DNA from 4 places in the Allobosea sp. NPDC003192 genome. Region 2 is predicted to be linked to each of the others. Evidence: predicted binding sites of a transcription regulator. Region 2 holds the regulator's gene; each other region holds the start of a gene.
The links. Region 2 encodes PhoB, which activates phosphate uptake and scavenging genes when phosphate is short. Its sites were predicted from a motif close to TGTCATNNANCTGTCAT; they were not measured.
Positions count from the first base shown of each region.

Region 1 (7,649 bases), on a different contig from region 2:
CCTCCAGCAAGGCCTCGAAACCGGGCAAGGCGGCAGCGATCAACGCGACGGCATTCGCTTCGGAATCGGCCTTGAGGGCGGTGGCGGTCATGTCTCTCTCCCTTTGTTGCGGCGCAGCATAAGGGAAGAATCGCCGATCGCGAAAGCCGTCTTTTGGCGGAGAGGCGCGACGGCAGGAGCCTGCGCGTTAACCCCCCTTCAACCCTGACAAGGGATTATCGAACTGTCGCGAATTTGCATCATCCATAGTCGCGGCCACTCATCTCTGGTCTTTCGGATACGAGGGCTCTGGTCAGTTGCGTCTGCGTCGGCGATCGAAGCGAATGAGCTGGCACCGTCTGCGCTGGGCGCTGGCGACGGTCGCGCCCTGGGCGCTTTCGGCCGGCATGCTGGTCTCCTTCACCGCCTCGGCCGGCCAGAAGCCGGATACGCTCGGCCCGCCGGGCTCGCTGATCGCGCGCACCGCCCCCGGCGCGCTCTCCGATCTCGCCGAGGGCCCGTCCCTGCTCGTGGCGGCCAGCGCCTTCCATATGCCCGAGCGCGCCTATGCCCGCCTGATCCAGCCGGCGCGTCTCTCCTTCGAGACGCCCGAGCGGACCTTCGCGATTGATCCGCGCCAGCCGCGCGAGGATATGAAGCGCTCGGCCAGCGCCTTCCCGCAGGTCGACCGCAGCAGCAAGGGCGACCCGCTCGTCGGCCTTCGCCCGACCATTACCCGCAACGGCCCGCCCGGCGAGCTTGAAAGCGTCGTCTTCGGCGACACCCAGCCCGGGCTGATCTCGGGGGGGTTCTCGCTCGAGGCGCTGGAGAGCCAGGACGAGCCGCCGCTCGGCTTCGAGCCCTTCCTGCGCGACGAGGGCGTCACCGACCCGGCCCTGTCCGATTCATCGCCGACGGCCATGCCGAAGGGCACCGGCTCGCCGCGCCATGGCGAACTCGCCCTGAGCAACCCCGACGGCGCAACACCTGCCGTCCCCGCTGCGCTCGGCCAGTCCTCCGGCACGCCGGCAGCCACCGGCCGCGCCGGGTCGGCCTCCTCGACGCCGATGCAGATGGCGCCCGTCGCCGCCGAGCCGAAATCGCGCAGCCGCGTCGCCAAGGCGGAACGCGCGCCGACCACCGATCTGCGCACCGTCGACCCCGCCGAGAAGCAGATCTACACCAGCCTGATCGCGCCGGAGAACATGGCCAAGGAGCAGCGCTGCCTGGCCGAGGCCGTCTATTTCGAGGCGCGCTCGGAGGGCGAGCAGGGCCGCGCCGCAGTGGCGCAGGTGGTGCTCAACCGGGTCAAGAGCGGGCTCTACCCGAACACGGTCTGCGGCGCGGTCTACCAGAACGCCAGCCGCCACCTCGCCTGCCAGTTCACCTTCGCCTGCGAGGGCAAGTCGCTGCGCATCACCGAGCCCGGCCCATGGCGCGACGCGGTCCGCATCGCCCGCGAGGTCTATGACGGCACGACTTACCTCGCCGATGTCGGCGCCTCGACCCACTACCACGCCGACTATGTCCGGCCCTACTGGGCCCGCAAGCTGAAGAAGATGGACACGATCGGCCGGCATGTCTTCTACAAGCTGCGGCCGGGTCAGACATAGCTGACACCTCGGTCTAACCGGCAGACACGACAATCATTGACTGCTACAACGAGTGACCAAGCGCACTCATTGACCTTCCATCGACGATCTGTACGTGGCAAACGCAGATTCTGCTCGTCAAATCGACTCGATCACTATTTCGTTGTGACATCCGCACACCAAAGGTGAGCCAATCATATATTTCATTATTAAATATGATTAATATTCGCCAGAATTTATTTCCTAGGCCCGCAATTAACGCTACCAATAACATGCCGTAGCGCTTTTTTGGTCGAATAGTAAGGTGAGGTCAAAGGCGACAAGCAGCCGCGTCAGGGTAGATCGAAGCTTTTTGATTTCGGCCTGTGCATCCGAAAGCCAACTTGGACAGTAAACTGTTTCAAGCGGTGCAAGCTCGCGTGATCACTCCCGCGACAGAAGCGTTTTCGTCTCTGACGCTCGCAAGCTGCATGGCGATCTGGTGTGTTGGAGCGCATCATGGACCACGACAGAGTTCGGCAGGCTCAGGCCTTGCGTGTGAAGGCGTTCATGTGCCGCCGCTGGGCCGATACGGCCTGCGATAGCGAAGCCGCAGCCCGCCTGACCGCGATGGCGAGCGATTATGACGGCCAGGCGGCAGCGCTCGAGCAAGAAGTCGCCGCGCTCGGCCGAACGCAGCGGGGACGATAGCCGCCCAGCCTCTATGCAGCGATTATTCGCCGTAGAGTGCCGAGTGCCGCGCTGCTGCAAGGCTGTCGACCTCGCCCTTCGCGACCTTGTCGGGATCGTAGAGCCAGCAGATGTCCTCGCCCTCGTTCGTCATCCGGCCCTGGAGGAGCTGGGGGCCGGCATAGCCGGCTTCGCGAAGGTCGCGCCGGAGCCGGCGTGAATCCCATCTGATCGCGGCGTAGCCGAAGGCGTCGTTATCGAGGACGAAACCGTCCTCCTTGATCCGCAGGAGGGCGTTCGTGATGTCTTGCGCTGAGTACGTCATGGCCTGTTCTGGGCTGTGATATCCCTCCCTAGCCCGCTGCCCGTTTGCCGACCGATACGGATTTGGCTGGCATTTTAGCGGTTTGCCGATTTCCCGCCCGCAGCCCTGAAATCGCGCCGCAGACCGGTGGAAAAAGCAAGGCCGGGACTGAACCCGGCCTCGCCTGCCATCCGTGCATGAAGGTCGATCGCCCGCCTCTAGTCCTGGAAAGCCCAAGCCGCCGGCAGCCAGCGATATTGGCCCTGCTCGGCGACGACGCGGCCGAGGCCCGGGAACGGCATATGGGTCGCGGCGATCAAGGCGCCTTCGCCGGCCGCGCGCTGGAAGAAGCGCCGGCGCATCGCCTGCGCCGCCGGGCGGTCCTGCTCGAACAGGAAGTTCACGTTGAGCCCGGCTGGGTGGACGACCGGGAAGAGCATATCGCCGGCCATGATCAGGCTCTGGTCGGCATCGGCGATGCGCACGCCGATATGGCCGGGGGTGTGGCCGGCGAGATCGACGATCGAGACGCCGGGGACGATCTCGCGTTCGCCGTCGATCGCCTGGACCTTGGGATAGAGCCGAGCGACCTCACCTGCGAGCTTGATGCCGTTCTGGAGATAGGCAGGCGAAGCTGAGCGTGTTGCCGGATCGGTCCAGTGCGCCAGCTCGCGCCGGTCGACATAGATCTCGGCCTTGGCGAAATTGGCCTGCCCGCCGGCGACGAGGCCGCCAATATGGTCCTGATGCATATGGGTAACGATCACCGCGTCGATCCCGCCGCGGTCGAGACCGAGCGCCCCGAGCCCCGCCGGCAGCTTGCCCGACTGGCCGATCGTGCCGCCCGGGCCGGCGTCAATCAGGATGCGGCTACGGCCATCCTCGATCAGGTACTGGTTGAACATGAACCGCACACCGCCAGCCCGTACCGAGAACTGCGCCTTGGCCAGGGCTTCGACCTCGGCTGCAGAGCGGCCGGGGAAGTATTCGTAGGGCATGTCGACATAGCCGTCGCTCAGCGCCGTCACCTTGAAGCGCCCGATGCTGATCTGCGCCAGCGGCAGCTGATCCACGGAGCGCCCGGCTGCGGCCGGCGCTTGCGCCAGGCCGGTCGACGGCAAGGCCGCGCCGGCGGCCGCCAAGGCCGGGAGGCCGAACGAAAATCCCCTGCGTGAAAGACCGGTCATCGCCAGCTCCTGAACTCATCCGAGCGCGAGACGCCACAAGCAGCGCCTCCATGGAGAGCGACGTATTCCTCCCGTTATTATAGTGCTATGGACATCTCATGGAGATACCCTCCCAAATTATGGAAGGCTGATGGATCGTCTCGACGCCATGGCGGTGCTGCTCGCGGTGGTGGAGGCCGGGAGCCTGTCGGCGGCGGCGCGCAAGCTGCACATGCCGCTCGCGACCGTCAGCCGAAAGATCGCCGATCTCGAAGCGCATCTACGGGCGAAATTGATGCTGCGCACCCGTCGCGGGGCGGAGCTGACCGAAGCGGGCCTTGCCTATCTCGAAGCCAGCCGGCGGATTCTCGAACAGGTCGAGGAAGCCGAGCGCATCGCCGCCGGCGAATACAGCGCGCCTCGCGGCGAACTGCGCGTCACGGCGCCGACATTGTTCGGCCAGCGTCATGTCCTGCCGGTCGCCCTCGCCTTCCTGGAGCAGAACCCGGAGATCTCGCTCAAGCTGCATCTCGAGGACAGGCAGATCAGCCTCGTGGACGAGCATATCGATGTCGCGGTGCGGATCGGCCATCTCGACAGCGGCGGATTGATCGCGGCGAAGGTCGGCGAGGTCCGCCGCGTGATCTGCGCCAGCCCGGCCTATCTCGCCCGCCGCGGCCGGCCGCGAATGCCGGATGATCTCAAGGATCATGACGGCATCTCGTTCCGCGGCTTTGCCGTCACGCCGGAATGGCGCTATCGCGGCGACAATCCGGCCCTTGGCGAGGAGCCCAGGGCGCGCCTGTCGGTGAATTCGACGGCGGCGGCCATCGATGCGGCCCTCGCCGGGTTCGGCCTCGTGCGCGTGCTGTCCTATCAGGTCGAAGAGCAGCTCCGGCACGGCGCCCTCGAAGCGGTTCTGGAGGATTTCGCGCCGACGCCGCTGCCGATCAGCCTGGCCTATGCCGAGGGCGGCTTGCGCAGCCAGAAGGTCCGCGCCTTCCTGGATTGGGCGACGCCGCGCCTGCGCGCGCGGCTGGCTGGGCGCGGCCCCCGGCGTGCTTGACGATTGGCAGGGCCGGCATTCGCCGGCGCCGCGTTTTTCCGCCGAACAATTCCGTCGCCCGCGCGTTCCTTCAGTACTCCATTCACGAACACGAGGAGCGTCCGATGGACTGGAACCGCGTCGAAGGAAACTGGAAGCAGCTCAAGGGCAAGGTCAAGGAGCAATGGGGCAAGCTGACCGATGACGATCTCGACGTCATCGCCGGCAAGCGCGACCAGCTCGAAGGCAAGATCCAGGAGCGCTACGGCATCGAGAAGGACAAGGTCCGGACCGATGTCGACGCCTGGTACGGCCGCCAGACCTGGCACTGACGACCGGCGGTCAAGGCACGCTGCAAAACAGGCCTGACCGCTGAGGAAAGCCCCGCCGACTCACATCGGCGGGGCCTTTCGTTTGCCGGAGCATGGACGTCATCGCAACGTCACCGCCCCGCCCTAGCGTCACCTCGTTGACCTTGGCCCTCTCGGGCCTCGACAGGGTGGGTGGACGCATGAAGCTCCTGACCAGGCTGGCCGTGGCCGGCGCTCTTCTCGCCGCCTTCGCGGCGCCTGTCTCGGCCGAGCCGATCACCGGCGCGGGCTCGAGCTTCGCCTTCCCGATCATCGGCAAGTGGGCGCAGAACTATCGCGTCGCCAAATCGGACGGCGCCGAGATGACCCCGCTCGACATCGGCGTCGACTATGAGCCGATCGGCTCGCTCGGCGGCGAGGTCCGCGTCACCCAGCGCGCCGCCGAATTCGGAGCCTCCGACCGGCCGCTCTCCTCCGAGGAGTTGCAGCGCTCGACCCTGATCCAGTTCCCGATCGTGATGGGCGGCATCGTGCCGGTGGTGAACATCGACGGCATCGGCCCCGGCCAGATCAGGTTCACTGGCGCCCTCCTCGCCGATATCTATCTCGGCAAGGTCAAGCTCTGGTCCGATCCGGCGATCAAGGCGGTCAATCCCGAGCTCAAGCTGCCCGAAGCCCCGATCAGCGTGATCTATCGCTCGGACGGCTCGGGCACGACCTTCAACTGGACCGACTATCTCGCCAAGGCCAGCCCGGAATGGCGCGACAAGGTCGGCGTCAATACGCAGGTTCCCTGGCCGGTCGGCGCGGGGGCCGAGCGCACGCAGGGAATAGCCGAGGCGGTCAAGCGGACGAAGAATGCGATCGGCTATGTCGAGTTCGGCCAGGTCATGCGCGCCGGCCTCGCCTATGCCCAGGTGCAGAACAAGGCCGGTGCCTTCGTCAAGCCGGATCCGGCGAGCTTCTCGGCAGCCGCGGCCAGCGCCGAATGGGCCAAGGCCAGGGATTTCTCGCTGATGCTGAACGACGCGCCCGGTGCCGAGGCCTATCCGATCGTCGCCACCACCTTCGCCCTGGTGCCGAAGCCGCGCACGCGCCGCACGCAGGAGGTGCTCGACTTCTTCCGGCTCTCCTTCGAGACCGGCGCAGGCGATGCCACCACGCTCGGTTATGTGCCGCTGCCGGAGGCGCTGGTGAAGCAGGTCAAGGATTACTGGGCCAGCACCATGAAGGCCGGCAGCTGAGCCATTCATTCGGTTCGCGACCGGCCGCGAACACCGCACTCAGGCCCCGTTCATAGAGCGGCCCTTATTCTGGTCTCCAAAGGAATCGCACCCGGCTCCGGCCGGGCGACCAGGAGGACAGGCATGATCAGGACGCTCGCTCTCGCTGCGCTCATCGGCGTAACCATCTCCTCCGCCAGCAGCGCGCACGCCCAGTATTACGACCCCTATTACCGGCCGGCGCCGCGCTACGACTACGACAGGCCGCCACCGCCCTATGGCTATGACCGCCCGCGCTATCGCGATGACGGTCCACGTTATGGCTATGACCGGCCCCACCGCCGCCGCTTCGGCGATGTCTGCCTGACTTCGCGCGGCTCGTGCGCCGCCGAGCCGGCGCCGCGGAACTCGTCCTGCAGCTGCTATATCGAAGGCTTCGGCATGAAGCGGGGCGCGATCGAGTGAGGCGAGGCGGAAGCGCCCTGTAGCTGGCAGGGCCCGCCCTCGGCGGGCCGCCCACCAGTCCGCTCGAACAACATCGAACAAGACAATCCACCGGCAGATCAGTAGCCGAAGGAGCGCTTTCAGCTGAACGGAACTGGTTAATTTTACCTTGTTTTGCAGTTAACCTTGTCTTTACCCGCTGGTTCCGGCTTTCTTTCCCCAACGACGCAGCGGCAGCGTTGCGCAACGCAGGGTTGGGGTCAGCTATGACGTTCAGGCTTCTTTCGCTTTCCGGTCTCGCCGCCACGGCATTGATGGGCCTCGCCGCTCCGGCGGTTGCCGGCGGCTGCACCACTTCTTCCTGCTACCGGGCCCCGGTCAGCACTTGCGGCGGCGGCTCCTGCTACAAGCTGGTGACGGCACCGCCGGTCTACGACACCGTCAGCGAGAGCTATGTCGTGCGCCCCGAGCGCACCTTCTCCAAGGTCATCCCGGCGCAATACGAGACCGTCATCGAGAAGGTGGTGGTCCAGCCGGAGCGCCGCATCGCCCGCCAGATCCCGGCCCAGTACAAGACCGTCTCCGAGAAGGTCCTGATCTCGCCGGCCACCCGGCGCTGGGAAGTCAGCCGTGATGCCTATGGCCAGACCACCGGCTGCTGGGTCGATGTCCCCGCGCGCTATGGCTATCAGCAGCGCACCGTCGAGGTGTCACCGGCTTCGGTCGATTATGATGTCGTTCCGGCCGTCTATGGCGAGCGTACCCGCCGCGTCATGGTCAGCGCCTCGCGGGTCGTGCACGAGACTGTGCCGGCCGAGTATGCGACGCGCCAGCGCCAGGTCATGGTCAGCCCCGGCTCGCAATACTGGGCCAAGGGCGGCTACTGAGTTTTCCAAGTTTTCTTCGTAGTACCTGT
Region 1 covers NZ_JBNNPK010000009.1:205,301-212,949, reverse strand. The annotation lists gene ACQKLX_RS14865 (acyl-CoA dehydrogenase family protein) at 1-91, opposite strand, end outside; gene ACQKLX_RS14860 (cell wall hydrolase) at 324-1,592, shown strand; gene ACQKLX_RS14855 (hypothetical protein) at 2,070-2,261, shown strand; gene ACQKLX_RS14850 (hypothetical protein) at 2,284-2,565, opposite strand; gene ACQKLX_RS14845 (MBL fold metallo-hydrolase) at 2,763-3,731, opposite strand; gene ACQKLX_RS14840 (LysR family transcriptional regulator) at 3,862-4,776, shown strand; gene ACQKLX_RS14835 (CsbD family protein) at 4,881-5,087, shown strand; gene pstS (phosphate ABC transporter substrate-binding protein PstS) at 5,267-6,310, shown strand; gene ACQKLX_RS14825 (hypothetical protein) at 6,434-6,754, shown strand; gene ACQKLX_RS14820 (hypothetical protein) at 7,000-7,620, shown strand.
Region 1: pstS (phosphate ABC transporter substrate-binding protein PstS) is a predicted target of PhoB. The motif match lies at 5,185-5,201, and genes of this name have one in related genera.

Region 2 (7,649 bases):
TGCCAGCTTCCTGGCGGCGCTGTTCGTGCTGGTGCTGCTCGCTGGCATCATGGTCTCGATGGTCATCGGCGGCTGGCCGGCCTTCCGCGAGTTCGGCTTCGGCTTTCTGACCTCGAGCGTCTGGGACACCCAGAACGAGCAGTACGGCGCCTGGCCCGCCATCGTCGGCACCCTGTCGACCGCGCTGATCGCGCTCGTCGTCGGCGTCCCGCTCTCGCTGGGGATCGCCGTCTTCCTGACGCAGCTCGCCCCGCCCTGGTTCAAGCAGCCGGTCTCGACCGCGATCGAACTGCTCGCCGCCGTGCCGTCGATCATCTATGGCATGTGGGGGCTGTTCGTCTTCGCGCCGCTGTTCGCCGCCTATGTCCAGATCCCGCTCTCGAACATCGTCGAGGGCATGCCGATCGTCGGCACCATCCTCTATTCGCGCTCGCCCTCGGGCCTGGGCATCCTGACCGCCGGGATCATCCTGGCCTTCATGATCATCCCCTTCATCGCCTCGATCACCCGCGACATGCTTGACCAGATTCCGTCGGTGCTGCGTGAGAGCGCTTATGGAATTGGGGCCACGACATGGGAAGTCGTGCGCCATGTCCTGGTGCCGCAGGCCGGCGTTTCGATCATCGGCGCGATCATGCTCGGCCTCGGCCGCGCGCTCGGCGAGACCATGGCGGTCACCTTCGTCGTCGGCAACGCCAACCGACTCTCGGCCTCGGTCATGGACCCGGGCTCGACCATCGCCTCGCGCATCGCCAACGAGTTCAACGAGGCGCTCGGCCTGCAGCTCAACGCGCTGATCGCGCTCGGCTGCATCCTGTTCTTCGTCACCTTCGTCGTCCTCGTCATCGCGCGCCTTCTGGTGGCGCGGGTGAAGCGCTACTGAGCGGAGCTGGACCCATGACCATGGCGACATCTGCCAAGACCACGGCCGCCCCGCATGTCGAATGGGGCCGCGTGCGACCCGCCCGCCGCACCGCCGACCGGATGATGAAGATCATCGCGACGAGCTTCACCCTGATCGCGATCGTCGTGCTGTTCTGGATCCTCGGCATGCTGATCGTGAAGGGGCTGGGCGGGCTCTCCGCCTCGACCTTCACCCAGATCACGCCCGGACCTGGCACCGAGGGCGGCGGCCTCGCCAATGCCATCGTCGGCTCGATCGTGCTGACCCTGCTCGGCATCGTCGTGGCGACCCCGATCGGCGTGCTCGCCGGCACCTATCTCGCCGAGTACGGCAAGGCCTCGAAGCTCGCCGACCTGATCCGCTTCATCAACGACATCCTGCTCTCGGCGCCCTCGATCCTGATCGGCCTGTTCGTCTACGTGATCATGGTCGAGCCCTTCCGCGGCTATTCCGGCTGGGCCGGCGGCGTCGCGCTCGGCATCATCGCGATCCCGGTGATCGTGCGCACCACCGAGGACATGCTGCGCCTCGTTCCGGGTTCGCTGCGCGAGGCGGGTGCCGCGCTCGGCGCCCCGCCCTCCGTCGTCATCACCTCGGTGACCTGGCGTGCCGCGAAGTCCGGCATGGTCACCGGCATCCTGCTGGCGCTCGCCCGCATCGCCGGCGAGACCGCACCGCTGATCTTCACCGCGCTCAACAACAATTTCTGGTTCTCGCCGAACCTGGTCGGCGGCGTCTCCAACCTGCCGGTGACGATCTACCAGTTCGCCTCGGCCCCTTACGAGAACTGGCAGCAGCTCGCCTGGGCGGGGTCGTTGATCATCACCGTCTCAATCCTCGTGCTTTCCATCATCGCCCGGCGCATCGTGCGCGGCGGCAAGTGAACAGCGTCCGATCGGAAGGACCATGCAGATGCTCTCGACCCTGGAACTGAGCCCGCAGTCGCTGGACGCCGAGGCTCCCGTCCGCATCGCCGTCAAGAACCTCGATTTCTACTACGGCGAGCACAAGGCGCTGAAGAACATCAATCTCGATTTCCGCGACCGCCACGTCACGGCGCTGATCGGCCCGTCCGGCTGCGGTAAGTCGACCCTGCTGCGCATCTTCAACCGCATCTATTCGCTCTATCCCGAGCAGCGCGCCACCGGCGAGATCCTGCTCGACGGCCGCAACATCATCTCCAACAATGTCGACGTGAACGAACTGCGCTCGCGCATCGGCATGGTCTTCCAGAAGCCGACGCCGTTCCCGATGTCGATCTACGACAACGTCGCCTTCGGCATCCGCCTCTATGAGAAGCCGCCGAAGTCGGAGCTCGACGATCGCGTCGAGGGCGCACTGCGCCGCGCCGCCCTCTGGGACGAGGTCAAGGACAAGCTGAGGAGCTCCGGCATGGGCCTGTCCGGCGGCCAGCAGCAGCGCCTGTGCATCGCCCGCACCATCGCCCAGAAGCCCGAGGTCATCCTGTTCGACGAGCCGACCTCGGCGCTCGACCCGATCTCGACCGGCAAGATCGAGGACCTGCTCGAGCAGCTGAAGAGCGACTTCACCATCGTCATCGTCACCCACAACATGCAGCAGGCGGCGCGCATCTCGCAGTACACCGCCTTCATGTATCTCGGTGAGGTGATCGAATTCGACGCCACCAACACCATCTTCATGAACCCGCACAAGAAGCAGACGCAGGACTACGTCACCGGCCGTTTCGGCTGACATCCTGAAATCGTCGGCAGCCCCGAAGGATACGCCCCGATGTCCGACCATATCGTCCGCTCCTATGATGCCGATCTCGAGGGCCTGCGCCGCAGCCTCGCCGAGATGGGCGGCATGTCCGAGCGCATGCTCGGCGACTCGACGGTCGCGCTGGTGCGCCGCGACACCGCGCTCGCCCAGAAGATCATCAGCGCCGACCAGCGCCTCGACAATCTCCAGCGCGATGTCGAGGAGAAGGCGGTGCTGACCATTGCCCGGCGCCAGCCGCTCGCCAACGACCTACGCGAGCTGATCTCGGCGATCCGCATCGCGGCCGATATCGAGCGCGTCGGCGATCTCGCCAAGAACATCGCCAAGCGCGCCGTCGCGATCTCTGGCCAGTTCTCGCCGCCACATCGCGCCGTGGTCGGGCTCGAGCATATGAGCCGCCTGGTCCAGGCCCAGCTCAAGGACGTGCTCGACGCCTACGCTGCGAGCAACGAGCAGAAGGCGATGGAGGTCTGGCGCCGCGACGATGAGATCGACGCGCTCTATACCTCGCTGTTCCGCGAGCTCCTCACCTACATGATGGAGGACCCGCGCAACATCACCTTCTGCACGCATCTCCTGTTCTGCGCCAAGAACGTCGAGCGCATCGGCGACCACACCACCAACATCGCCGAGACCATCCACTATCTCGTTACCGGCCAGTCGATCGACGAGAGCCGGCCGAAGCTCGACACCACCAACATCCTCGTCGACCTGCCGGCGGCCAATGGCTGAACCGGCGGGGCTTGAACGGACCCTGACATGCCCGCACGCATCCTGATCGTCGAGGACGAGGAGCCGCTCACCCTGCTCCTGCGCTACAATCTCGAGGCCGAGGGCTTCGAGGTCGACAGCGTGGCGCGCGGCGACGACGCCGAACTGCATCTGCGCGACCATACGCCGGACCTCGTCCTGCTCGACTGGATGCTGCCCGGCCTCTCCGGCATCGAGCTCTGCCGGCGCCTGCGCACCCGCCGCGACACCGAGCGCGTGCCGATCATCATGCTGACTGCCCGCGGCGAGGAGACCGAGCGCGTGCGCGGCCTCGCTACCGGCGCTGATGATTATGTCGTCAAGCCGTTCTCGCTGCCCGAGCTGATCGCCCGCATCCAGGCGCTGCTGCGCCGCGCCAAGCCCGGCCATGTCGCCGGCCTGCTCGCGGCCGGCGATCTCGAGCTCGACCGCACGACGCGGCGCGTCCGCCGGGCTGGTGCCGAACTGCATCTCGGCCCGACCGAGTTCCGCCTGCTCGAATTCCTGATGCAGGCGCCGGGCCGGGTCTATTCGCGGGCGCAGCTGCTCGACGCCGTCTGGGGCCGCGACGTCTATATCGACGAGCGCACCGTCGACGTCCATGTCGGGCGCCTGCGCAAGGCGATCACCCCGGCCAACGCCAAGGATCCGCTGCGTACGGTGCGCGGCGCCGGCTACGCCTTCGACGAGACGTTTGCGCGGGGTTGATCGCGTTCGTCAGCGCGGTGCGGCGATGACGACAGCCGCGCCGGCAAGGCAGAGCGCCGCGCCGGCCAGGTCGTAACGGTCGGGCGCGACCTTCTCGACCAGCGCCATCCAGGCCAGAGACGCCACGATGTAGACGCCGCCATAGGCGGCGAAGGCGCGCCCGGCGGCGGGGCTGTCGACCAGCGTCAGCAGCCAGGCGAAGGTTGCGAGAAAGACGAGGCCTGGCAGCAGCCACCAGACCGGCTTGTCGAGCTTCAGCCAGGCCCAGAAGGCAAAGCAGCCGGCGATCTCGGCCAAGGCCGCGCCGAGATAGATCGCGATCGTAGCCATCACGTCCTCCTGCCAGCCCTGGTCATGAAAAAGCCGGCCCACAGGCCGGCTTCCGTAAACGTTTCGCGAGTGCCTGTCGTCAGGCGCGGGCGACCTTGCTGCGGTCGCGGCGGCGATCCGCTGCCGGCTGGTAGGCGATGCGGGCGTGATAGGCGCAATAGGGCAGGCCGGTCGCGCTGCGGCCGCCGCAAAAGCGGAATTCCGGCGAAGTCGGATCGCCCATCGGCCAGCGGCACATGTATTCGCGCAGGTCCATGATCGTGACCCGCTCGGAAAACGGCACCACCACGTCTTCGGACGGCGCCGGCGCGCGCTCGACCTGCGCCTCCGCTTCGATCTCGGGCGAGAACTGTGGGGCGAGGGCGGTATTGCCGCGGGTCAGCCCGGCGCCGCCGCTCTGATGGCCAGCCGGATGGCTCGGCGGACGGGCGGCAGGCTTGCGCGGACGCGGCGTCGCCGAGCCCGGGCTCTTGGCCCGGCCGGACAGGCCGAGCCGATGAACCTTCCCGATGACGGCGTTGCGCGTGACATTGCCGAGTTCCGCCGCGATCTGGCTCGCGCTCAGGCCGTCATTCCAGAGCTTCTTGAGCAGTTCGACGCGTTCGTCGGTCCAGGCTCCGGCTTCGGTCATGGAGTTGCACCTGTCTTCGTCATGCCCCGCCAGCGTGCCGGCGAGGCATAGGGAGAGATCATGGCGGAATCCGATACCGGCAGCGTCCGCCGCAAAACGGAAGCCGTTACGCCCGGGACTGACGATACTGGAGACGCCGCACGAGATGTCGTATCTGACGAAGAGGACCATACAAGATGGCCTGACTCGGCCACAAGAGTCGCCGAATCGTAATTCGGCTTTTCCCCAGCCAATCACCGCAGACGGCGGAACAGTGAGTCCAATCGGCAACGCTGCCGCGAGAGCCGGATCCGATCAGGGTGGCACACCCTGATCGGTGAATCCGTCTCTCACTTTTAGAATGGAGATCGTTTTATCCCAACGGCTTGCGGAACAAACGGTTGGGACGGGCCCAAGTCAGCCGGAATTGACAGGGCCGGGCCGGTTTTGCATAGTCGCCGCGACGCAGCCGCCCCCTAGGGCGGCGCTTATGTTTTTGAGCGATCGGGATTTTCCTTCGATGCGGCTTGACGCGCGACGAGACGGCGGGAACGGCCAGCGACGATAATGTCGCCGGCGGGTCGCATCGTGCCGGCATCATGCCGCCTCGCGTCCCACCCTGCCGTTCCCGGCCTGAAATTCCGCGCTACCTTCCTGTTTCGCCGCAAGGATTTCGCTCCATGAGCACCGCTTCCATTTCCCCCACGTCTTCCGTCCTCCTGCCGACCTATGCCCGCGCTCCGATCGCGCTGGAGCGTGGCGAAGGCGCCTGGGCGATCGCGGCCGATGGCACCCGTTACCTCGATTTCGGCGCCGGCATCGCCGTCAATGCACTCGGCCATGCCCATCCGCATCTGGTCGAGGCGCTGACTCAGCAGGCTCAGCGCATCTGGCACACCTCCAACCTCTACACGATGCCCGAGGGCGAGAAGCTCGCGCGCCGGCTCTGCGAGGCGACCTTCGCCGAGCGCGTCTTCTTCACCAATTCGGGCGCCGAGGCGAACGAGTGCGCGATCAAGATGGCGCGCAAGTATCACGCTGCGAAGGGCCATCCCGAGCGCTATCGGATCGTCACTTTCGAGGGCGCCTTCCATGGCCGCACGCTCGCGACCATCGCCGCCGGCGGCCAGCAGAAATACATCGACGGCTTCGGCCCCAAGGTCGACGGCTTCGACCAGGTGCCGTTCGACGACGAGGCGGCGCTTAAGGCGGTGATCACGCCGGAGACCGCGGCGCTGATGATCGAGCCGATTCAGGGCGAGGGCGGCCTGCGCTCGGTGCCGATGCGCTTCCTGAAGCGCCTGCGCGAGCTCTGCGACGAGCACGGCCTGATGCTGATCTTCGACGAGATCCAGACCGGCGTCGGCCGCACCGGCAAGTTCTTCGCCTATGAACACAACGGTATCGCCCCCGATATCATGTCGATCGCCAAGGGCATCGGCGGCGGCTTCCCGATGGGCGCCTGCCTTGCCACCGAGGAGGCGGCCTCCGGCATGACACTCGGCACGCACGGCACCACCTTCGGCGGCAACCCGCTCGCCATGGCGGTCGGCAACGCGGTGCTCGACGTCATCCTGGCGCCGGGCTTTATCGAGAACGTCCAGAAGACGGCGCTGCGCCTGCGCCAGTCGCTGGCCCAGCTCAAGGACCAGCACCCCCAGGTGATCGAGGAGATCCGCGGCGAGGGGCTGATGCTCGGCCTCAAGCTCAAGACCCCGAACACCGATTTCGTCGCCCAGGCGCGGGCCGCCGGCCTGCTCGTCGTCGCGGCCGGCGACAATGTGGTGCGCCTGCTGCCGCCGCTGATCATCGGCGAGAGCGAGGTGGCCGAGGCGGTGGCGCGGCTCGACAAGGCGGCGGGCGCGGTCGAGGCTGAGCTCGCCCGGCCAGCGGCGGAGTGAACATGATGTCTGCGATGCGTCACTTTCTCGATCTCTCGGACTTCTCCGCCGGAGAGCTCCGCGCCATTCTCAAGGCTGGAGAGGATATCAAGGCCCGCCGGCGCACGCCCGCGGCCGCTGGTGACCGCCTGCTCGAAGGCAAGGTCATCGCCATGATCTTCGAGCAGCCTTCGCTTCGGACCCGCGTCTCCTTCGATGTCGGCATCCGCGAGCTCGGCGGCTCGCCGATGATGGTGACCGGCCAGGAGATCGAGCTCGGCGAGCGCGAGACCATCGCCGACACCGCCCGCGTGCTCTCGCGCTATGTCGACGCGATCATGATCCGCATGCTCGACCACGATTCCGTGGTCGAGATGGCGAAGTACGCCACCGTGCCGGTGATCAACGGCCTGACCAAGCGCCAGCATCCCTGCCAGGTGATGGCCGATGTCATGACTTTCGAGGAACGCAAGGGGCCGATCAAGGGCAAGCGCATTGCCTGGACCGGCGACACCAACAATGTCCTGACCTCCTGGGTCCATGCCGCCGGCCGCCTCGATTTCGAGCTCGCCATCGCGACGCCCGAGGAGCTCGCGCCCCCCCCGGCATTGCTCGACTGGGCCCGCAAGCAGGGCGCGAAGCTGCAATTGACCTCCCGGCCCGAGGCCGCAGTCGAGGGCGCCGACTGCGTCATCACCGATTGCTGGGTCTCGATGGGCGACGA
Region 2 covers NZ_JBNNPK010000015.1:146,394-154,042, forward strand. The annotation lists gene pstC (phosphate ABC transporter permease subunit PstC) at 1-883, shown strand, start outside; gene pstA (phosphate ABC transporter permease PstA) at 898-1,788, shown strand; gene pstB (phosphate ABC transporter ATP-binding protein PstB) at 1,811-2,617, shown strand; gene phoU (phosphate signaling complex protein PhoU) at 2,657-3,379, shown strand; gene phoB (phosphate regulon transcriptional regulator PhoB) at 3,407-4,105, shown strand; gene ACQKLX_RS20155 (YnfA family protein) at 4,115-4,435, opposite strand; gene ACQKLX_RS20160 (GcrA family cell cycle regulator) at 4,515-5,066, opposite strand; gene ACQKLX_RS20165 (aspartate aminotransferase family protein) at 5,726-6,946, shown strand; gene argF (ornithine carbamoyltransferase) at 6,949-7,649, shown strand, end outside.

Region 3 (7,649 bases), on a different contig from region 2:
GCTCTGTGCGATGAAAATGGTGCCCAGGACGATGAAGCCGATGCCGGCGATGCGGGCCGGGCTCAGATCCTCCTGGAAGACGAAATAGGCGTAGACCGCGACCACGACGTAGGCGAGGCTCAGAAACGGGTAGGCGTAGCTGATCTGCACCTTCGATAGCACGATCAGATGCGAGGCCATGCTGACCACGAAGGTGCATAATCCGGCGAAGACGAAGGGGTTGAAGACGACGCGGAAGACGGTGGGAATCAGCCCGTCATTGCCGACATCGAGGTGCCCCACGCCGCCCATGCCACGCTTCAGCATCAACTGCGCCGCTGCGTTGGTCAGCACCGTGAACAGGATCAGAGGCAGGTAGGCGTTCATCGGCGCTGAATGCCCGCGTGGTGAATCGAGACCCTTGGATCGCGCTGAAACTACTTCAAATGCCTTACGCTACAGATGGTTATCGGCCTGTAACCTTAAAAGTGTGCTGCATCGAAAGCCGAAACCGACGAGTGATCGGAGGATGGGAGGGACATCGGGCAGCAAAGCAGCGATTGAACCATTTCGGCGGCTCGCTTATGGCTAATGAATCGTTAACTGGGGCCTCATCCGAATATGGCCAGCCTGTTCCGGCTCGTGCCCGATGCACGCGCCGAACTCCTGCAGCTCAATTCCTGGGCGCGGCCGCATCAGGCCGGCTTCGCCGCGGCGCAGCGCGCGGCGCGCTTCGGCGCGGCCGGGCCGGAGGCCTCCGCCTTCATGGCGGCGCGGCGTGAGGCGACGCTGGCGCGACTAAGCGAGGGCGCGGCGGCCTGGAACGACTGGGCCGGCGAGATGGCGCGGTTGCGCGGCCGCATCGGCGGGGACGGCGCGCTTCTCGCGCTCTGGCGCCTCTTTGCCGATGTCGCGCTGGTCGACGAGATCTTCGAGGGCGATTTCAATGTCGCTGGCATCATCTTTCCGGCGGCTGCCCGCTTTGCCGGCAGTGCCTTCTGCGGTGACGCCTGGTTCTCCGAGGCGCATTTTCACGGGCCTGTCAGCTTCCGCGACGCCAGCTTCCGGGCTGACGCCTTCTTCGACCGGGCGCATTTCGCCGGCGACGCCGATTTCGGAGCGGCGACGCTCCATGGCACGGCTGAATTTCGCGACATGCGCTGCGAGGGGGTAGCCTGCTTCGTCGAGGCGGAGTTCATCGGCGACGCCTGGTTCCGCGGCTCGCGCTTCGATGGCGTGACGCAGTTCCGTGGCGTGCGCCATGCCGGCGAGGCGGGGTTCGGCGATTGCATTTTCGCCGGGGCCGCCGATTTCGGCGAGGCGGAGTTCGCCGGCAATGCCGGTTTCGAGGAGAGTCGTTTCGGCCAGATGGCGAGCTTCGCCGGTGCCCGCTTCGACCGCGGCGCCTGGTTCAGCAACGCCGCCTTCGACGGCCGCTCGAATTTCGAACGCGCCCGCTTCCGCGGCCGCCGGCATTTCGAGGGGATTTCGCTGGCCGCCCAGGTTTCCCCTGTCGCGCAGCAGATCGCGGCGCTCGAGCAGTTCCGGTTCGGTCGGCGCTGAGCGCGTAGTCTCCTGGTCTTCCGGCTGCTCTGGCCCGTGCCTTGCTAGCCGTCAGCCGACCGCCGCCATGGGCGGCCGCGACTGGCGAGGACGAGATGAAGCGCGAAGAGCTCACCGAGAAGATTCTCGACATCAAGCGCGAGAAGGGCTGGAGCTGGAAACAGATCACCGACGAGATCGGCGGTATGTCGGAGGTGCTGGTGATCGGCGCCCTGCTCGGCCAGATGAAGCTGGTGAAGCCGCTCGCCGAGAAAGCCGCGACGCTGTTTGGCCTCTCGGAAGCCGAAAAGCGCATGCTCAACGAAGTGCCTTATCGGGGCACCGGCACGCCGATGCCGCCGACCGACCCGCTGATCTACCGCTTCTACGAGATGGTGATGGTCAACGGCCCCGCCTGGAAGGCACTGATCGAGGAGGAGTTCGGTGACGGCATCATGTCGGCGATCGATTTCAATATCGCCTTCGAGCGCGAGCCGAATCCCCGGGGTGACCGGGTCAGGATCACCATGTCGGGCAAGTTCCTGCCGTACAAATATTACGGCAATGAGCAGGGCATTCCCGACTATGGCTTCAAGGAAGACTGAACCGGCTCAGGGCAGCTTGTCTCAGGGCACCTGGCCGGGTTCGAGCGTGCCGTCCTTCTGCATGGTCCGCTGCAGGGCAGGGCGCTCGATCATCCGCTCCATATAGGCCTCGAACACCGGCAGGCGCGGCAGCACGCCGACGATGTTCATGCCGAAATGGATGCCGGCGCCGAGCTGGGTGTCGGCGGCGGTGAAGCGCTCGCCGGCGGCGTAGGGGTGCTCGCCGAGCTTCTTCGCGAGATTGGCGACGGTGTCGGCGTGCGAACCGAAGGAGAAGCCGCGGGCCTCGTATTTGAACTTGTGGATCGAGGTCGCGATGATCGGATCGAGGACGGCGTCGGTATAGACCAGCGAGGTCAGGAAGGCCGGGCGATCCTTGTCGCCGACTGCGGGAGCCAGCCCGGCCTCGGAGAACTGCTCGGTCAGATAGAGGCAGATCGCGGCGCGCTCGGTGACGGTGGTGCCGTCATGCACGATCGCCGGCACCTTCTTGTGCGGCTGGATGGCGCGATAGCTCTCCGGCGGGCCGCCTTCGGCGCGGATGTCGACGACCTCCATCTCATAGGGCTGGCCGAGCTCCTCGAGCAGCCAGAGGATCGAGAAGGAGCGCGACTGCGGCGAGTGATAGAAGGTCAGCATGGCAGTGTCCCTTTGGTGTTCCCCTAGGCGATGGCCGAGGCTGATAGGGCGCATGGATGTCAGGAGTTGTCAGGACTGACCCGCGCTCGACCTACCCATCTGGATCGAAACGCGAGTGGGCCGGGATTGCTCCCTTCGGTTCCGGCTGCGCCTATGTCCTACGCGCCACGATGAAGGGGCGGCTGTCCTTGCCCTTGCTCGCATGGCGTTCCGTGCTGACGACCTCGAAGCCCGCCGCGGCGATGAGACCGCTCAGCTCTTGCGCACTGAAGACGCCGGCATAGGGCGCCTTCCCGATCATTTGCATGAGGGGCAAAGCGAGCTTGATCAGCGGGTTCATGTCGCCGAGGCAGGGCGTCTTGGAGATGAACCGGCCGCCCGGCACGAGCAGGGCATGGATGCTGCGCAGCGTGCTGGGGAGGTCGCGGACCAGATGCAGATAGTTGAAGCCGAGAACGGTATCGAACCGCTCTGTTTCGGCGGCGAGCGTCTCTGCCGTCGCTGCACGGAAGGCGAGCCCCGGCATCGGGTTCGCGGCAAGCTTCTCCGCGGCGATGGCGATCATGCCGGCGGAGATGTCCGTCGCCAGATAGCTTTCGACCCGGCTCGCGAGCCGCAGGGCCGTCGTGCCGGTGCCGCAACCCAGCTCGAGCACCGCCCCATCTGGCTTCAACAGGGCGCGGGTCCGTTCCAGCGTGCGCTCATAGCCTGCCTGATCCGATATGCGTGACCTGGCATAGCTCTTCGATGACCGGTCCCAGAAGCGGGCATCGCTCGCGGTGCTCATTACGTCGTCCCCCTTTGGCGAGGCGGGCTTAGCATAAGCAATGCTACAGTTGGTTGCCCGCCGCGCGGGAAAGAGACCGGAGATCCGGGACGTCGATCTCAATGAAAACGATTTGTTATAACATAGCTATTTTGTCGAGGTCGCAGTAATCATAGTGTCATCTCGCGCGCTTAACGGACCGGCCACCGGATTCACTGGGGCGGAGAGGTATCATGCAGAAGCGAACCTGGCTGATGGCGGCGGCGATGCTCGCCAGCGCGGCGCCGGCGATGGCGCAAACCATCTATCCGCTCACCCGCGCCGAGATTCTCGAAGGCTCGCGCTTCGACTTCAAGGTCGAATTCCCGAACGCTCCTGCTTCCGCCGACGTCAAGGTCACGATCAACGGCAAGCCTGTCGCCGAAGCCTTCGGCCGCGAGGTCCAGTTCGTGCAGAACGAGGAAGGCCAGAAGCATTCGGCGCTGTGGCTGCGCGGCGCCCAGCTGCCGGCCGGCCAGTATGTCGTCGAGGCGACGCAGGGCAATGAGAAGGCCAGCGTCAACTGGACCGTCTACCCGACGGCTGAGCGCAAGGCCAAGAACGTCATCCTCTTCGTCGGCGACGGCCTCTCGGTCGGGCATCGCACTGCCGCCCGCATCCTGTCGAAGGGTTGGCAGGAAGGTCTCTATGGCGGCGAACTCGCCATCGACGACATGCCCAACATGGCGCTGATCTCGACCTCGGGCACCGACTCCGTCGTCACCGACAGCGCCAACTCCGCCAGCGCCTACACCACCGGCCACAAGTCCTGCGTCAACGCGCTCGGCATCTACTGCGCCAAGAACGCGCTGACCCTCGACCACCCCAAGGTCGAGACGATCTCCGAGGTGATCAAGCGCAAGCGTGCCGGCATGGCGATCGGCATCGTCACCAATGCCGAGATCGAGGATGCGACCCCGGCTGCGATGGTCGCCCATACCCGCCGCCGCTCGGACTACAACGACATCGTCAAGATGTTCTTCGACGTGCAGCCCGACGTGATCATGGGCGGCGGCTCGCCGAACTTCCTGCCGAAGTCGACCCCAGGCACCAAGCGCACCGACGATCTCGACTTCATCGCCAAGTTCAAGGAGGCGGGCTATGCGCTCGCCACCACCAAGACCGAGATGAACGCTGCGGTCGCCGGCGGCTCCAAGAAGCTGCTCGGCCTCTACAACACCTCGAACATCGACGGCGCCTTCGATCTGCGCCTCGCCAAGAAGGGCTCGATCTCGAAGTTCCCCGATCAGCCTGACGTGGTCGAGCAGACCAAGGCGGCGCTCGAGATGCTGAAGGGCGCGCAGGACGGCTTCTTCCTGATGGTGGAATCGGCCCGCATCGACAAGTACAGCCACTCGCTCGACTGGGAGCGCGCGGTGTTCGACACGATCATGCTCGACAACGCCGTCAAGGTCGCCAAGGATTTCGCCGGCGATCGCAACGACACGCTGATCATCGTCGTGCCCGACCACGCCCATCCGATCTCGGTCATCGGCACCTATGACGATGATCGCCCGGGCCAGCTGCTGCGCGACAAGCTCGGCACCTATGCCGACTCGCTGCCGCCGAATTACGGGCCGCGCGATGCCGACGGCTACCCGACCAAGGTCGATACCTCGCGCCGCCTCGCCGTCGCCTTCGGCAGCTATCCGGACACCTGCGATACCGGCAAGCCGTTCATGGATGGCGAGCGCGTCCCGGCCGTGAAGGGTCCGGATGGCAAGACCAATGTCGCCAATGAGAAGGACTGCACCGGTCCGCTCGCCACCCGCAAGCAGGGCAACCTGCCCTTCGACGCCAACTCCGGTGTCCATGCTGCCGACGACGTGCTGCTGACCGCCATGGGCCCGGGCGCCGAGCGCTTCCGCGGCCACAAGCCGAACACCTTCGTCTTCCGCGTCATGGCGGAAGCGCTGGCCCTCGGCGGCAAGTGAGCGACAACTCATCATCGCGGCCCCCGGAAGGGCGCCGTATATTTTCCCGCCGCGGGCTCCTCATGGGGCTCGCGGCGCTGCCCGTCTCGCTGCGCGCGCTCGCAGCCGAAGCAGAAACGCTGACCTTCGACGGGCTCTACAAATCCTTCGGCGTGCTCGGCTTCCAGTTCTCCGACCGGGCGACCTCGCTGCGCGGCAAGCCGGTCAGGATGACCGGCTACATGGCGCCGCCGCTGAAGCCGGAAAGCCATTTCTTCGTACTGACGCGCGAGCCGCTGGCGATCTGCCCGTTCTGCCAGTCCGATGCCGACTGGCCGGTCGACATCGTCGTGGTGTTCATGCGCGCGGCGACGCCGATGGTCAGCGCCGGCCAGAAGGTCGCGGTCAGCGGCCGGCTCGAGATCGGCTCCTCGACCGATGCCGAGACCGGATTCGTCAGCCAGATCAGGCTCGTCGATGCCGGCTTCCACAGTGTCTGAGCGGCCGGCCGGCGCGGCGCGGCCGCTGCACTTCTCCGGCATCCAAGTCGATCATCGCGATGGCGGCGGGCGGCCCTTCCGGGTGCTCGATATTCCCGGTTTCGTCGTGCCGCCCGGTGCGCTGATCGGCCTGCGCGGCCCCTCCGGCTCGGGCAAGACTTCGTTGCTGCATCTCGCCGCCGGGTTCTTCCTGCCCGATGCCGGGAGCATCAGCTGGGGGGACGTCGTCGTCTCCGCGCTACCTGGCGCGGCGCGCGATCGCTGGCGGCGCGAGACGGTCGGCTTCGTCTTCCAGGATTTTCATCTCGTGCCCGAGCTCGATGTGCTCGCCAACATCACCTTGCCGGCGAGCTTTTCGGGCTGGCGGCAGACGGAGAGCCAGGTCTCGCGCGCTAGCACGCTTGCCGGGCGTATGGGTCTCACCGATCTGCGCCGCCGTGCCGCCGTGCTTTCGCGCGGCGAGCAGCAGCGCGTTGCGATCGCGCGGGCCCTGTTCAACGCGCCGACCTTGATCCTCGCCGACGAGCCGACGGCGAGCCTCGATCCGGCGCACGCGGCTGAGGTCGGTGCGCTGCTGGTCGAGGTCGCCAAGGAAAGCGGCGCGACGCTGCTCTGCGCCTCGCATGACCAGGCGTTGCTGGTGCGGATGCAGCATGTCGCGGCGATCGGCGACGGGCCGCTCCAGCTGAAGGCGGCGGCGTGAACCCGCTGCCGATGGTCATCGCTGATCTCAGGGCGCTGCGCTGGACGGCGGCGGCGATCGTGACGCTGGTTGCGCTGGCGGTGGCGATCGGTGTCGCCATCGGCGCGCAGGAGCGGGCGCTGCGCCAGGCCTCGGCGAAGGCCGCCGATGATTTCGACCTCTTGATCGGTGCGCCCGGCAGCCAGACGCAGCTCTTGATGTCGGCGATCTACCTGCAGCCCGAAGCGCTGCCGCTGATCGACGGGCGCCTGCTCAACGAGCTCGCCCGCGATCCGCGCGTCGCCGCGGTCGCGCCGCTGGCCTTCGGCGACATCGCCCGCGGTCATCCGGTGATCGGCACCACGCTCGCTTTCGCCGGCCGCTGGGGCCGCCTGCAGCCGAGCGAAGGCCGGCTGTTCGCGCGCGAGGGCGAGGCGGTGCTCGGCGCCGATGTCACCTATAAGCTTGGCGACAAGATCGAGCCCTCGCATGCGATTGCCGGTCATTGGCCCAAGCGCGGCGTTGCCGATGCGGAAGAGGCGGGCCATCGCCATGAGGGCCATGCCTATGTCGCGGTCGGCCGCCTGCCGCGATTAGGTTCGCCCTTCGACCGGGCGATCCTGGTGCCGGTCGAGAGCGTCTGGGAGGTGCATGGGCTCGGCAATGGCCATGTTGGCGAGGATGCGGCGCTCGGCCCGCCCTTCGACGGCCAGCGCATTCCCGGCGTGCCGGCGCTGGTGGTGAAGCCGAAGGCGGTCGCCGACGCCTATGCGCTGCGGGCGCGCTACCGGCAGGGCGGCACCATGGCCTTCTTCCCGGCCGAGGTGCTGGTCGGGCTCTATCGGACGCTCGGCGATGTCGGGCAGGTGCTCAGCGTCGCATCCGTTCTCAACGCGGTGCTGATCCTGGCGGCGATCTTCCTGCTGCTTGTCGCGGTAACCGGGCTGAGGCGGCGGCGCTATGCCGTGCTGCGCGCGCTCGGCG
Region 3 covers NZ_JBNNPK010000013.1:135,035-142,683, forward strand. The annotation lists gene ACQKLX_RS18460 (DMT family transporter) at 1-366, opposite strand, end outside; gene ACQKLX_RS18465 (pentapeptide repeat-containing protein) at 601-1,542, shown strand; gene cynS (cyanase) at 1,638-2,126, shown strand; gene ACQKLX_RS18475 (glutathione S-transferase family protein) at 2,148-2,765, opposite strand; gene ACQKLX_RS18480 (class I SAM-dependent methyltransferase) at 2,917-3,552, opposite strand; gene ACQKLX_RS18485 (alkaline phosphatase) at 3,765-5,504, shown strand; gene ACQKLX_RS18490 (hypothetical protein) at 5,567-5,983, shown strand; gene ACQKLX_RS18495 (ABC transporter ATP-binding protein) at 5,961-6,686, shown strand; gene ACQKLX_RS18500 (FtsX-like permease family protein) at 6,683-7,649, shown strand, end outside.
Region 3: ACQKLX_RS18485 (alkaline phosphatase) is a predicted target of PhoB. The motif match lies at 3,697-3,713, and genes of this name have one in related genera.

Region 4 (7,649 bases), on a different contig from region 2:
TCGGTCTGATAGCGCTGGGCGCGGTCGAACAACGTCGTGCGGGTGCCCGCCGGCCGGGCGCCGTCGAGATACTTCCCGGAGAGATAGCCCTGGGCCAGCGGCGAGTAGGCGAGCAGCCCGACCTGCTCGCGCATGGCGATCTCGGCCAGCGCCGTCTCGAAGGTCCGGTTCAGGAGATTGTAGGCGTTCTGGATCGACTGCACGCGCGGCCGGTCGGTCCCCTTCGCCTCGGCAAGGAAGTTCATCGTGCCCCAGGCGCTCTCGTTGGAAAGGCCGAGATGGCGGATCTTGCCGGTCTTGACGACTGCTGCGAAGGCGTCGAGCTGCTCGGCGAACGGCGTCTCGTCCTCGGCTTGCACGAACGCCGCCTGGTTGAAGCGCGATGGGTTCGAACCCCACTGCATCGGCCGGTCGGGGAAGTGGATCTGGTAGAGGTCGATATAGTCGGTCTGCAGCCGCTTCAGGCTCTTGTCGACGGCTTCTTCGATCTGCCGGCGGTTGACCCGGGTCGGGCCCTTGTCGTCGCGGAACCAGTCGTTTGCCGAGCGGCCGACGACCTTGGAGGCGAGGATCACCTTGTCGCGATTGCCGCGCGCCTTGAACCAGGTACCGATGATCCGCTCGGTCGAGCCTTGCGTCTCGGCCTTGGGCGGAATCGAATAGAGTTCGGCCGTGTCGAAGAAATTCACGCCCTGGTCGAGCGCGTAATCCATCTGCTCATGGCCCTCGGCCTCGGTGTTCTGCTGGCCCCAGGTCATCGTGCCCAGGCAGATCGCCGAGACCTTGAGATCGGTGCGGCCGAGACGGCGGTAGTCCATGGCGAAAGGCTCCGGCGACGAGCGGGCCGAGGCGCGCTGCGCATGACTGAGGTGATGGCAGGATGCGCCCTTGCTCAGGAGCGCGGGCGCAGGGAGGCGAGGAACCGCTCCACCGTCGGCAGGATGCGCTGCGCGATGACGCGCACGCCCTCAGCTTTCGGATGCAGCATGTCGGGCTGGTTCAATACCCGGTCACCGGCGATCCCGTCCAGAAAGAACGGATAGAGGATCAACCCGTGCCTCTCGGCGAGCTTGGGATAGATCGCATCGAAACGGGCGACATAGTCCGGGCCATTGCTGCGCGGCGCATACATGCCGGCGAGCAGGACCGGGATGCCGCGCGCCTTCAGCCCGGTCACGATCGCGTCAAGCGACTTTTCGGTCAGCGCCGGATCGACGCCGCGCAGGGCGTCATTGGCGCCGAGCTCGAGGATGACGCCGTCGGTGCCGTCCGGCACCGACCAGTCGAGCCGCTCCAGTCCGCCCTGCGAAGTGTCGCCGGAGACGCCGGCATTGGCGATCTCGACGGAAATCCCTTTGTCGCGCAGCATCTTCTCCAGCACCGTCGGGAAGGCGGCGCTAGCAGGCAGGTTATAGCCGGCGGTCAGGCTGTCGCCGAGCGCGACCAGCTTGAGCGGCTTGCTCTGGGCGAAGGCGGAGCTGTTCATCGAAAAGGAACCCAGGCTGGCGAAAACGAGCAGCATGACCGCCCAAATGCGCGGCAACGGCTGGATTCGAGACGGCAAGCGCCCATATCGGTTGGCGGCGCGACGCATGGCGGTTCTGATCCCTTCGGCTCGGAAAGACGGTCGAAGCGGCGACATCGGATGGGATGAAAGCGGAAACATGGCGGCGAGCGAAGGAACCCCGGCGGTCATCGAACTGAGCGACGTCGAGCTCAGTCTGGGGCGCGGCGCTGCCCGCGTCCATATCCTCAAGGGCGTCTCGCTGACGATCCCGCAAGGACAGGCCACCGGTCTGGTCGGTCCGTCCGGCTCCGGCAAATCGACCTTGCTGATGACCATGGCCGGGCTGGAACGGCCGGATTCCGGGGTCGTGAAGGTGGCCGGCCAGGATCTCGGCGCGCTCGGCGAGGATGCGCTCGCCCTCTTCCGCGGTCGCCATATCGGCATCGTCTTCCAATCCTTCCACCTGGTGCCGACCATGACGGCGCGCGAGAATGTCGCGCTGCCGCTGGAGCTTGCCGGCGCCGATGACGCCTTCGAGCGCGCCGCCGCTGAACTCCGCAATGTCGGTCTCGGCGAGCGCATGGACCATTATCCGGCCCAGCTTTCCGGTGGCGAGCAGCAGCGTGTCGCCATCGCCCGAGCTGTCGCGCCCGACCCGGCGATCCTCGTCGCCGACGAGCCGACCGGCAACCTCGACGAGAGCACGGGCCGCTCGATCGTCGACCTGATCTTCGCGCTCCGGCGCGAGCGCGGCGCCACGCTCGTCCTGGTCACCCACGACCTCTCGCTCGCCGCGAGCTGCGATCGCACCGTGCGTCTGCGCGCCGGCCGCATCGAGACCGAGGCCGGCACCGAGGCGCTGGCGATCTGAGATGCACGCCCCCGTCAAACCGTCCGCTTCGCCCTCGACGCCCTCTCGCCGCCCAATGGGCTTGAAGTTGGCCTTGCGCCTCGCCTGGCGCGATCTGCGCGGCGGCCTGCGCGGGTTCGGCGTCTTCATCGCCTGCTTGGCGCTCGGCGTCATGGCGATCGCCGCCGTCTCCTCGGCCTCCCGCGGTCTGAGCGAAGGGCTCGGCCGCGAAGGCCGGCGCATTCTCGGCGGCGATGCCGCCTTCAGCCTGATCCATCGCGAGCCGACCGCGGAGGAGCACGCCTTCCTCGCCCGTCATGGCAAGGTCTCGACCATCGCGACCCTGCGCAGCATGGCCAATGCCGGCGAGAAGGGCGCCGCCCTCGTCGAGGTCAAGGCTGTCGACGGTTCCTATCCAAGCATCGGCGAACTCCGCACTGATCCGGCCCAGCCGGCCGCCGACCTGCTCGCTTTGCGCGACGGCGTCTATGGCGGCATCGCCGATCCCGTCCTGTTCGGTCGGCTCGACCTCAAGCCCGGCGACACCGTGCTGATCGGCTCGGCGCGGGTGCAACTCCGCGCCAATCTGACCTCCGAACCAGACAAGATCGCCGCCGGCGTCGGCTTCGGCCCGCGCCTGATCCTCTCGCAGGAGGCGCTGCGGGCCTCCGGCCTGCTCCAGCCCGGCAGCCTGGTGCGCTGGACCGCCCGGGTCATCCTACCCGACGGCGCGAGCACCGACGCCGCGCTCGATGCTCTCCTGGCCAATGCCGGCCGTGAGCAGCCCAATGCCGGCTGGGAAATCCGCTCGCGCGCCAATGCCGCGCCGAACTTCCAGCGCAATATCGAGCGCTTCACCCAGTTCCTGACCCTGGTCGGCCTGACCGCGCTCCTGGTCGGCGGCGTCGGCGTCGCCAATGCGGTGCGCCGCTTCGTCGAGGCCAAGCGGCTCGACTTCGCCACGCTGAAGGCGATCGGTGCCACCGGCGGCCGGGTCGTCGCCATCCATTTGACCGAGGTGATGCTCGTCGCCGGCTTCGGCATCGCGATCGGGCTTGTGCTCGGCGCTGCCGCGCCCTTCGCGCTCGGGTATGCGCTCGCCGACATCCTGCCCTTACCCTTCGAGCCGACGCTCGCCCCGGCAGAGCTCGCCGTCGCCGCGCTCTACGGCCTGCTGACCGCGCTGGTCTTCGCCATCATTCCGCTCGGCCGCGCCCATGACGTACCGGTCTCGGCCCTGTTCCGCGACCAGATCGACCCCGACCGGCGCCAGCCGCGCTGGCTCTACCGGGCGATCTTCCTCGCCGCGCTTGCCGGCCTCGTCGGCGTCGCGCTCGTCTTCGCCTATGACCGGCGCATCGCGCTGATCTATATCGGCGCCGCAGGCGGCGTGTTCCTGCTGCTGCGTCTGATCGCTTGGGGGATGATGGCGCTGGCCCGCCGCGCCGGGCGCCCGCGCCAGCCAGCACTGCGCATGGCGCTCGCCAACACCTATCGCCCCGGCGCGCTGACGCCCTCTCTGGTGCTCTCGCTCGGGCTCGGCGTCGCGCTGCTCTCGACGCTCGCCTTCATCGACGTCAGCCTGCGCCGGCAACTGACCCAGTCGCTGCCGCAGAAGGCGCCGAGCTTCTTCTTCCTCGACATCCCCAACGCCCAGGCAGCCGAGTTCGACCGCTTCCTCGCGCAGCAGCGCCCCGGCGCTCATGTCGAGCGCGTGCCGATGATGCGCGGGCGCATCGTCAGCGTGAACGATGTCCCCGCCGAGCAGATCAAAGCGAGCGAGCAGATGGCCTGGGTGCTCGAGGGCGATCGCGGCATCACCTACTCGGCGGCCATGCCCGAGGCCTCCAGGCTCGCCTCGGGCGAATGGTGGCCGGAAAACTATCGCGGCGAGCCGCTGGTCTCCTTCGACGCCCGCGCCATCGAAGGGCTCGGCCTCAAGCTCGGCGACAAGCTCACCGTCAACGTGCTCGGCCGCAACATCACCGCGCGCATCGCCAATTTCCGCGACATCGAATGGCGCTCGCTCGGCATCAATTTCGTGATGGTGTTCTCGCCGAACACCTTCGCCGGCGCGCCGCACACGAACCTCGCCACCGTGACCGACAACGGCGTGACGCCCGCGACCGGCGATCCCGTCCTGATGCGCCAGCTCGCCATCGCCTTCCCGGCGGTGACGGCGGTTCGGGTCAAGGATGCGCTGGAAGCGGTCAACACCATCGTCGGCCAGCTCGCCGGCGCGATTCGCGGCGCCTCCGCCCTCGCCATCGGCGCCAGCCTGCTGGTTCTCGCGGGCGCCCTGGCGGCCGGGCAGAGGGCGCGGCTCTATGACGCGATGATCCTGAAGACGCTCGGCGCGACCCGCCGCTTCATACTTTCGTCGTACATCCTCGAATACGCAGGCATCGGCGTCGTTTCCGCCCTGTTCGGGCTCCTGGCAGGTGCCGCGGCCGGCTGGGGCGTCGTCACGCAAGTGATGAAGATAGATTTCGTCCCCGATCCGACAGGCGCTATTATCGCCGCAACTGCAGCTGTCGTGGTTACCGTCGTGTTCGGATTGATCGGGACGCTGCAAATACTGTCGAAAGCGCCCGCTTCTCATCTGAGGAATTTATGAGGTCTGACTCTGTGCAGCGCGGCATAAACATGGACAGAGCGTAATGTTGCATCGACTGGCCGGCGAATTTCTATGCCGGCCGCGGCGCTAACCATGCTTGCCTCTTGTAAGGCCGCCTGATCCCCCTCATATTTCGAAACGTCGCGACATCGGTGCGCGGCGGTGGGCGTCGCAAGGGCGATTGTCCGCCAGGCAAAGTTTCAAGGGGAACTCTCTCCATGAGCGATTTCGACCGCAACGCTCAGGTCTGGGGCGCCGGCCGCGCCCAGCAGACCAGCGCCGTCGAGGTGGACCAGGGCCTGCGCTCGTTCATGCTCGGCGTCTACAACAACATGAGCATCGGCCTGGCCATCACCGGCCTGATGGCGATCGGCATCTCCATGCTGGCGATCGCCGGCTACTCGCCTTCGGGCAAGGTCACTGCGCTGACGCCGCTCGGCCAGGCGCTCTACCTCAGCCCGCTGAAGTGGGTGGTGATGCTGGCTCCGCTGGCCTTCATCTTCTTCTTCTCGTTCAAGGCCGAGAGCATGAGCTCCTCGACCGCCCGTGCCATGTTCTTCGCCTTCGCGGCGGTGATGGGCATCTCGCTGTCGTCGATCTTTGTGGTCTTCACTGGTGAATCGATCGCCAAGGTGTTCTTCATCACCGCGGCCTCCTTCGCTGGCCTCAGCCTGTTCGGCTACACCACGAAGAAGTCGCTGTCGGGCATCGGCTCGTTCCTGATCATGGGCCTGATCGGCCTGGTGATCGCCTCGGTCGTGAACATCTTCCTGGCCTCGAGCGCTCTGTCCTTCGCCATCTCGGTGATCGGCGTGCTGGTCTTCGCCGGCCTGACCGCCTGGGATACGCAGCGCCTGAAGGAAATGTACCTGTACTCGGACCTCGACTCCGAGTCGGCCGCGAAGCTCTCGGTGAACGGCGCCCTGTCGCTCTACCTGAACTTCGTCAACATGTTCCAGATGCTGCTCTCGCTCTTCGGCTCCAAGCAGGAGTGAGCCGGGCGACAGCCTGAAAGAACGAAGCCCCGGCCTCGCGGCCGGGGCTTTTTTGTTTGGCTTGAGCCTGGTGGAAGGGCTCAGCTCACCACGCTCAATCGCTTGTCGAGCACCTTGAGCACCCGGCCGAGCTCGGCCCCGCGCTTCAGGATCAGCCCGGTCGCGGTCACCACCGAATAGGCGCCCTGGCGCCGGGCCAGCGAGGGATCCTTGACGATTCGGTAGAGCGGAACCTCGGCTGTGCGTCGAAACACCGAGAACTGGGCCTTGTCGCGCAGGAAATCGATGGCGTAGTCGCGCCATTCGCCCGCCGCGACCATGCGGCCATAGAGATTGAACAGCTCGTTCAGCTCACGCCGGTCGAAGGTAACCGAGGATGGCGCGGCAGCCGGAAAGGCGACGACCGCGCCCACTCGCTGACCTGGCGGAGTTTCGCTTTCGCTCATCGCGCCTCCTTCCGTCTATCGCCCCTTATTCGGCAAGGGATGATGCGCCTGCCTCCGGAAGCTGGCAAGACAACTTGATGACGGCCGCCCCATCTTCTCGCCGCCGGAATGCGATTGCCATGATTTTGCCGCGCTTGCGCCAAGCGAGCGCCCCGTTGCGGCATTCAACTCCGAATCGTTGCCTCGGCGGCCCGGCCTGTCCGGTTCCGGACACGTCAGCCCCCCAGCCCCTCCGGCGCTGCGGCGGGCCGGGCCAACGAGTCGAGGCCAACTCACGGCTGGCGGTTTCCGCCGGCCGTTTTTCTTTGGCTGAGGCTCAGCGCGACGCGCCGTGATATTCGGGATTAGGCCGCATATCGACCGCCGAGGCGATCCGGTTCGACATGTTGTAGAAGGCGGCGACCGCGCCGATATCCCAGATGTCGCGCTCGCCGAAGCCGGCCTTGCGCAGGGCTTCCCGATCCTCCTCCTCGATCTCATGCGGGCTCTCGGTCAGCTTCACCGAGAAATCGAGCATGGCGCGATGGCGCCGCGAGAGCTGCGCGGCGCGATAGTTCATCACCATCATCTCGCCGAGCACCGGATCGCCGGAGAGCTGGCGCACCGCCTGGCCATGCGCCGTCAGACAGTAATAGCAGCGGTTCACGCTGGAGACTGCGACCGCGATCATCTCGCGCTCGAGCTTCGACAGGCCGGACGGCGCCAGCATCAGATCGTTGTAGAAGGCGGCGAAGGCCTGGAGCTTGGCGTCGTCATGCGCATAGGCAGTGAGGACGTTCGGGACGTAGCCGAGCTTCTCCTCGCATTTGGTGAAATAGGCCTGCATCTCCTGCGACAGGTCGGCCTGCGGCAGCGCGAGCGCCATCACGGCGGGCGGCGCGTCCTGCTTCGCAGGCTGCTCTCCCACCATCGCTTTGTCATGCTTCTTCGTCATCTCTGCACTCCTCGCGCTGATATCCGCGCGGATAAGACACAACTTGCCGTTTCCGCGCCACATTGGTGCAATCTGGCTGCTGCGATACGACGAAAGTTGCAGCAGCCTGTGAGCTATGTCATCGCTTCGGCAAAATAGCAGGGGGAAGAAGACTATGGCCAAGCGCGAAGCGAATGCCACGGCTGCAGCCGTAATCGCGATCGAGGCAGCGGCTCGCGAGCTCGGCTCGGCGATGCCCGCGGAATTCCCCAAGCTGCTCTATGGCCGCACCGTCGCCGAAGATCTCGTCGCCCTGCCGCC
Region 4 covers NZ_JBNNPK010000029.1:11,590-19,238, reverse strand. The annotation lists gene ACQKLX_RS27435 (aldo/keto reductase) at 1-818, opposite strand, end outside; gene ACQKLX_RS27430 (arylesterase) at 893-1,522, opposite strand; gene ACQKLX_RS27425 (ABC transporter ATP-binding protein) at 1,665-2,378, shown strand; gene ACQKLX_RS27420 (ABC transporter permease) at 2,380-4,974, shown strand; gene ACQKLX_RS27415 (Bax inhibitor-1/YccA family protein) at 5,193-5,969, shown strand; gene ACQKLX_RS27410 (DUF2794 domain-containing protein) at 6,050-6,415, opposite strand; gene ACQKLX_RS27405 (peroxidase-related enzyme) at 6,732-7,280, opposite strand; gene ACQKLX_RS27400 (NAD-glutamate dehydrogenase) at 7,504-7,649, shown strand, end outside.
Region 4: ACQKLX_RS27410 (DUF2794 domain-containing protein) is a predicted target of PhoB. The motif match lies at 6,482-6,498, and genes of this name have one in related genera.